One region of the Vibrio sp. SNU_ST1 genome, then DNA from elsewhere that is predicted to be linked to it. Evidence: predicted binding sites of a transcription regulator. Region 1 holds the regulator's gene; the other holds the start of a gene.
The links. Region 1 encodes CRP, which controls carbon source genes, mostly activating them, when cyclic AMP is high. Its sites were predicted from a motif close to TGTGANNNNNNTCACA; they were not measured.
Positions count from the first base shown of each region.

Region 2: the regulator CRP is predicted to act here: its motif matches at 2,299-2,314, upstream of recB (exodeoxyribonuclease V subunit beta).

Region 1 covers NZ_CP130748.1:2,916,467-2,920,447, reverse strand. The annotation lists gene astD (succinylglutamate-semialdehyde dehydrogenase) at 1-522, shown strand, start outside; gene Q5H80_RS13000 (DUF1338 domain-containing protein) at 742-1,533, shown strand; gene crp (cAMP-activated global transcriptional regulator CRP) at 1,719-2,351, opposite strand; gene Q5H80_RS12990 (phosphoribulokinase) at 2,593-3,462, opposite strand; gene Q5H80_RS12985 (YheU family protein) at 3,540-3,752, opposite strand; gene Q5H80_RS12980 (hydrolase) at 3,847-3,981, opposite strand, start outside.
Region 2 covers NZ_CP130748.1:707,348-711,328, forward strand. The annotation lists gene recC (exodeoxyribonuclease V subunit gamma) at 1-2,001, shown strand, start outside; gene Q5H80_RS03120 (hypothetical protein) at 2,008-2,169, shown strand; gene recB (exodeoxyribonuclease V subunit beta) at 2,411-3,981, shown strand, end outside.

The sequences.
Region 1 (3,981 bases):
GCTGAGCCAGCACCCTTCATGGGACCACAAATCTCGGAAGCGGCAGCTAAGTTCATTCTGGACGCGCAAGCTAATCTGCAATCGTTAGGTGGTGTAAGCCTAGTCGAAGCAAAAGCGGGCGAAGCGGCGTTTGTTTCTCCGGGGATTATCGATGCAACCAACATTGCTGAGTTGCCAGATGAAGAGTACTTCGGCCCATTGCTGCAAGTGGTTCGCTGCCAATCGCTAGAGCAAGCCGTTGAACTGGCTAATGACACACGCTTTGGTTTGTCTGCAGGCCTAGTTTCAACCGACGATTCAGAGTGGGAATACTTCGTTGACCATATCCGTGCGGGTATTGTTAACCGTAACCGCCAACTAACAGGCGCAAGTGGTGATGCACCATTTGGTGGCCCGGGTGCTTCAGGTAACCTACGCCCAAGTGCTTACTACGCGGCTGACTACTGTGCTTACCCAATGGCGTCAATGGAAGGCGGTGAAACTCAACTGCCAGCGACGTTTAGCCCAGGTATTGAGCTGTAGTTTAGGCTAATGAGTTATAGAACTGGGCTCATTCGCTAACAATGGAGAGAGGAAGTAGCAATTACACTTCCTCTTTTCATCCACGTCCAACACCTAGATTGGGCGGTAGATAATAATAGAACAAGTATGTCACAGGCTGATGGCTGCTGACTCTATGTCCAGCCTCTCCCTTTCTAATCCAAATTACTAGCTTGCTAGAACCTCTGACAAGGAGTCACCATGACGCCCGATCTACTCTTTAAATCATTATGGGACGATTACATTCACAGGCTTTGTCCATCGGCTGAGAAAGTTCATCATCTGCTGAAAGAAGATGAAGCGCTGATTAATGATCACATTGCATTACGTACTTTCAATGTTGCCCCTTTGGGCATTGAAACACTGGCTAAGCCTTTCCTTGAATTAGGCTACAAGGCTTGTGGCGACTACTTGTTTGAGAGCAAGAAGTTAGTGGCTAAGCATTACGAGCATCCAGATCCAAAACAACCAAAAGTGTTCATTAGTGAGTTGAAGGTCGAAGAGTGTTCAAGCGACTTACAACAGATCGTTGCTAAGTTGGTTGAGCAAGTTGACGCAAGTAAGCTTCAAGGTCATGAATTCTTGTTTGGGGGGCGCCTTTGGGGTTTGAGCTTCACGGATTTCCAAGCGCTAGCAAAAGAGAGTGAATACGCGTCTTGGTTAGCGGCTCATGGCTACGGTGCAAACCACTTTACGGTGAGTGTGAACCAACTCGATGCTTTTGGTGAAGTGCAGGCAGTGAATGATTACCTGAGCGAATCAGGCTTCACTATCAATGCATCTGGTGGTGAGGTGAAAGGCTCTCCAGAGGTATTATTAGAGCAATCATCAACAATGGCAGACAAAGTCCCAGTTTCATTTGTCGAAGGCAATGAGATGATTCCTGGCGGCTTCTATGAGTTCGCTAAGCGTTATGCGATGGCCAATGGTGAGCTATATACAGGTTTTGTCGCGGCATCGGCTGACAAGATCTTTGAAAGCACCAATGGTTAAAGAAAAATAAGAGCAAGGGATTTTCCCTAGAGATGCGGGTACGCTTCGCTTCGAGATACTTTAGAATAGTGAAGTCCGATTTCTAACTTTGCTTCCCGCATCTGTTCTCTAGATCTTTAGAAAACAAAAAAAGCCACTAAATTCGCATTTGGTGGCTTTCAAATTTTTGGCTCAGTTAATCGAGATTAACGAGTGCCGTATACCACGATGGTCTTACCGTGTGCAGAAATTAGGTTCTGCTCTTCTAGCATCTTCAAGATACGACCTACGGTCTCACGAGAACAACCAACAATCTGGCCAATCTCTTGACGAGTGATCTTGATTTGCATGCCGTCAGGGTGAGTCATTGCATCTGGCTGTTTTGCTAGGTTTAGTAGCGTTTGAGCGATACGACCTGTTACGTCAAGGAACGCTAAGTCACCAACCTTTTGGCTAGTTACTTGTAGACGGTTTGCCATTTGCGCTGAAAGACGCATTAGAATATCTGGGTTCACTTGGATAAGTTGACGGAATTTCTTGAAAGAAATCTCAGCAACTTCACAAGGAGATTTTGCACGAACCCATGCAGTACGCTCTTGGTCTTCTTCGAACAAGCCAAGCTCACCGATGAAGTCACCTTGGTTTAGGTAAGAAAGAATCATTTCCTTACCTTCTTCGTCTTTGATAAGAACTGCCACAGAACCTTTAACGATGTAGTACAAGGTTTCTGCCTTTTCACCAGCATGAATCAAAGTACTTTTTGAAGGGTACTTATGAATATGACAGTGTGAAAGGAACCACTCTAATGTTGGATCGGTTTGGGGTTTACCTAGAACCATAATATCTTACTTCCTCTGCAGGGTATGCTTGCCGCTTTCCATATTTTAGCTAAGCCTGAATTGACGTAGCTAGGATAAGAGCACTCGTTGAGTGCTGCAAGCTATCTTGTGTTTCGTTTAAGAATAGTATCCTTTTTCAGGTACTATTTCTTGATTTTAATCGTGACCAAGCTACGATTTTTTACGCAAAATTGTGCACATGATCACGGTATGAAAAGTAATCAACCAGAATGTTGTTTTGTTAGCCTATTTTCCCGGTTTCTATAAGTTGTTGCAGGATAGGCCTTACAATGAGCTCCATAGCAAAACTCATCTTGCCTCCTGGCACTACAAGCGTGTTATGACGTGACATAAATGAGCCATCAATCATAGCCAACAGGTAAGGGAAATCGACGTTTTTGATGCCGCGCAAACGTATAACAACGAAGCTTTCGTCTAAACTTGGGATCCCTTTTGCATTCAGTGGATTCGATGTATCTACGGTAGGGACACGCTGAAAGTTGATATGAGTTCGCGAAAACTGCGGGGTAATGTAGTTAAGGTAATCATCCATTGAGCGAACAATAGAATCCATCACCGCTTCGCGAGAGTGACCACGATCGCGTGTGTCACGAACGAATTTCTGGATCCACTCCAAGTTTACGATAGGTACCATGCCGATAAGCAGATCGACGTGTTGAGAAACATTGATGTCACCATCGACTACGCCACCGTGAAGACCTTCGTAGAACATCACATCTGAGTTTTCAGGGATCTCTTGCCATGGCGTAAAGGTGCCGGGCATTTGATTGTAAGGCACTGCTTCATCGAAGGTATGCAGATAGCTACGGACTTTTCCCGTGCCTTCATTGCCGTATTGACGGAAGAAATCTTCTAATGCACCAAAATCGTTAGCTTGTGGACCAAAGTAGCTGATGTGCTTACCTTGCTCGCGAGCCTTACGGATCTCGACATCCATCTCTGGTCGAGTGAAGCGATGGAAACTATCCCCTTCAACCCAAGCTGCCTTCACGTCCATCATATTGAACATTTTTCGGAAGGCTTCTGAGGTAGTGGTGGTGCCGGCTCCAGATGAACCCGTCACCGCAATAATTGGATGTTTAGCGGACATGACAACCCTTGTCTTTTGAGTAACTTACTTGTTAGCAATCGTTTACCACTATAACACGGCTCCTTTATGAGCGCAGCTTAGAAGCGTTTTGTGACTTGAATATCAACGGTTTCATGCAGTTCAGAAAACACGATACTCACTTCTCCTGAGGCTAATTGATGTTTCACTTGGTCAATTTTGTTTTGCAGTGAAATTTCTATGTCACCATAGTCTGTACCTTCACGCAGTACGAATTCTTTGATGAGGTTTTCCAGTGTCTCTGGCGCAATTTCTTGCCATGGGATGATCATAAATACTTCTCTCTTTTATGTTCATGGATAGGTTTATTGATGTCGAAATGAGTGAGTTTAGTTATATTTTACTGCTATTTACTAAGGCTCGTCATTATGCCGAATCTTGTAGACTTTCATAGTAGGCGGGTAATGCTTCTTCTAACCAAAACCTTGGCTTGAGTGTGCTGCCAGTAATGAACCCCACATGACCGCCTTTTTGAAACAGTCGATAATCGATGTTATCAGG
Region 2 (3,981 bases), 1.0 Mb from region 1:
GACGATTTTCAATTCGAGCAAGCCAAGCAGTGGGTTGAAGAAGCGGGTATCCGTTGGGGTGTTGATGCTTCAACAGCGACAGAATTTGATCTACCTGCGACCGAGCAAAATACTTGGCTATTCGGCATTCAGCGCATGTTGTTGGGCTATGCGATGTCGGATTCTGCGGGGTTGTTTGAAACCGAGCATTCTCCGATTGCCGCTTATAACGAAGTTCAAGGCATTAACGCCGAACTTGCAGGTAAGTTAGCTCACTTTATCGATCGTATTGCCCATTACCGTCAACGCTTAACTGAAACACAATCTATCGATATGTGGCGTGAAATCTTGCTGACAATGATTGATGATTTCTTTGCGGTTGAGCTAGAAGGCGAGGTGGTACTTAAGTCGATTCGCGACGCGCTTTCTCAACTGAATGAGCAGCTTGATGATGCCTTGTACGAACAAGAGTTATCGCCAAGCATCATCTACCAGTACCTCAATAATAAGTTATCTGGCGCGCGTATTAGCCAGCGTTTCTTAGCTGGCCAAGTTAACTTTTGTACCTTGATGCCGATGCGTTCTATTCCGTTCAAAACGGTTTGTTTGTTGGGTATGAATGATGGGGTTTATCCGCCATCAAACCCTGTCGAGAGCTTTAACTTGTTAGAGAGAAGAGCTCGTCCCGGAGATAGATCTAGGAGAGAAGATAGTCGCTACCTATTCTTAGAGGCTATGTTGTCGGCGCAAGAGTGTTTGTACATCAGCTATGTCGGCCGTTCAATTCAAGATAATACCGAGCGAGTGCCATCGGTACTCGTTTCAGAGTTAATAGAGTACTGCCAGCAGAACTATTGCTTAAGTGAAGACCAATCACTACCCAGTGATGATTCTGGTATCAAGCTGACTCAAGCGATCAGCTTTGAGCACACCATGACGCCGTTCAGTCCCGCAGCCTTTACACAAGGTGACGCAAGCCATGTATTGAGTTACGCCAAAGAGTGGCTACCTGCGGCTAACCGTTCCGGTGAGCGCAGTGGTGAATTTAACCGTGCATTGGATGACTATTTGTTGGGTGCAACGTATCCGTTGGAATTGGATCTGGTTGAGCTGCAACGTTTCTGGCGCTTGCCGGTGCAATACTTCTTTAATCGCCGTTTAAAAGTGGTGTTTGAGCCACCGCTTCCTGTGATGGAAGACGATGAGCCGTTCGTACTTAATGGTTTAGAGAGTTTCCAGCTTAAGGATGCTCTGCTGCAAGTGTTGCTAGACCACCCTGAAGGCGAAGACGAAGCGGTTCGCTTGTTTGTCTCTGAGCAAAAAGCACAAGGTCGTTTACCGGTCGGAGCCTTTGGTGATATCGAATTTGAAACCAACCGTGTTCAAGCGGAAGACTTAGCTAAAGAGATTCGATTTGTGAGCGGATCACCGCAACAAGATCTTGAAGTTAATATCGAATTTGATGTGTTAGGCGAAGGCAAACCTGTTCGCTTGATGGGCTGGTTAACTCAAAACTATCAATCGGGTCTAGTTCGTTTCCGTAGCGGTAAAATACGCTCTCAAGATTATTTGGCAGCGTGGATTGATCATCTATGTTGTGCAGTGATGGGACACGGAAAGACGACCCATATTATTGGTTATGACAGAAAAGAGGGCGTTGTTCACCAAATGCTACAGCCTATAGGCGATGCGCAGCAGGCGAAGAGTTTACTGGCTGAGTTAGTACGACTGTTTTATCAAGGCATGACAGCACCACTGCCTTACTTCCCGAAAACCGCATTGGCTGGCGTTGAAGCGGGCTTTAGCCGTGGAAAGTGGGTCGATGATGAAGAGAAGTCGCTCAAGAAAATGACCGATACTTTTAATGACAGCTTCGCTTTTACGGGAGAGGGGAGAGATACCTACATCTCGCGCATTTGGCCCAAATGGGATGATGAGCTGGCTGCTGAGTCGCGTATGTATTCAACACTTGTGTTACAGGCTGCAAGGTTAGCGGCTGCCGATCTGGAAGAGCAGGAGTAAGTGGCTGTGAGCGATAAGATCAATAGTGGATGCGCTGAATTAATGAAAGACCAAAGAGAGTGGCTGGTAAACATTTGGGACGCTTGCTTTCAAGGTGAAGGGAATCAAGATGAAGAGAAGCAAGGTACAGGAAATAAAGTGGCCGCCAGTAAATCATTATTAGTGTAGGGCGTTCGCTGTACGGCCACAGGTCAGAGGGACCATTATTCTGTGGTTCAAAGTAACGCCGTAAAGTACAAAACTTGTACGCGCTCCTGAACTCGTGGGCGCATAGTAGCGAGGCGATCTGAATTGATCCGTGAGAGAGATCGCACTAACTATTAACAAATTAGCGTAGGACGTAAATTGAATGACGTTTTCCACGCTAGGTCACATTTGTAACAACACATTTATCAGAAGGCAGTAAGGCATGACGACCACAAGCAGTGTTCAGGTAATCGCTCCACAGACACTCGATACCATGACGTTTCCACTTCATGGCGCGCGTTTAATTGAAGCATCAGCGGGTACTGGTAAAACATTCACCATTGCTGGCTTGTACTTGCGTCTACTGCTCGGGCACGGCACGGCCGCTCCACAAGGTGATCTGACTGAAGCCACTCGACACCATGAGCCGCTAACCGTAGACCAAATCTTGGTGGTGACCTTTACTGAAGCGGCAACGGCAGAGCTACGTGATCGTATTCGTGCTCGAATCCATGATGCACGGATTGCGTTTGCACGTGGGCAAAGTGACGATCCAGTGATTGCTCCTCTGTTACAAGCCATCGATGATCATGCTGGCGCGGCTCAAACCCTACTTAATGCCGAAAGACAAATGGATGAGGCTGCGGTCTACACCATTCATGGTTTCTGTCAGCGAATGTTGACCCAAAATGCTTTTGAGTCTGGAAGCCGTTTTGATAATGAATTTGTGACTGATGAAAGCCACCTAAAAGCACAAGTGGTTGCTGACTATTGGCGTAAACAGTTCTACCCGCTGCCAATTCAACTCGCGGGCGAAGTGCGAAATATTTGGGGTTCTCCCGCTTCATTATTGGCTGACGTCAATCGTTACCTGACAGGATCTCCGCTAAAGCTAACCGTGGAAGCAATGTCGGGTGACTTACAAACACTGCATAATCAAAACCTAGATAAAGTGAAGCAACTTAAAGCGCTGTGGTGTGAATCTGAAGCGGACTTTTTGGCTTTGATCTCTGGCTCGGATGTGAATAAGCGCAGCTACACCAAGAAGTCTTTGCCGACTTGGTTAGAAGCGGTAACAGCATGGGCGCAGAGCGACACCCATGATTACCAGTTCCCAGATAAATTAGAGAAGTTCTCTCAAGCTACTCTGATTGAAAAAACACCGAAAGGCACTGCACCTCAGCACGCGGTGTTTGAAGCGATTGAGAACTTCTTAAACTCTCCAGCAGATCTAAAAGCTCCATTACTGGCACATGCCATTACCCATTGTCGAACCATGTTAGCCAAAGCTAAACAGCAGAAACAGTGGTTATCGTTTGATGACTTGCTGACTCAGTTATCTGCGTCGATTGATGTCGATGAGCAATCACTGCTGGTGGAGAGAATTCGAACCTTATACCCAGTGGCGATGATCGATGAATTCCAAGATACTGATCCGCTGCAATACAGTATTTTTAGCCGAATCTACCTCGATAACCCGCAGTGCGGCTTGTTTATGATCGGTGACCCGAAGCAGGCTATTTACGGCTTCCGTGGCGCAGATATCTTTACCTATATCAAGGCGAGAAACCAAGTTAGTGCTCACTACACTTTGGGTACCAACTGGCGTTCAAGTGCCGATATGGTCAGTGCAGTAAACCAAGTGTTTATGAATTCGGATAGTCCGTTTATCTACGATCAAGACATTCCATTCTTACCCGTTGCTGCTAGCCCATCGGCTGACAAACGGCAATGGGTGATGAACGGTGAAACTCAACACGCACTGACTTTTTGGCTACAAGCTGCTGAAGACAA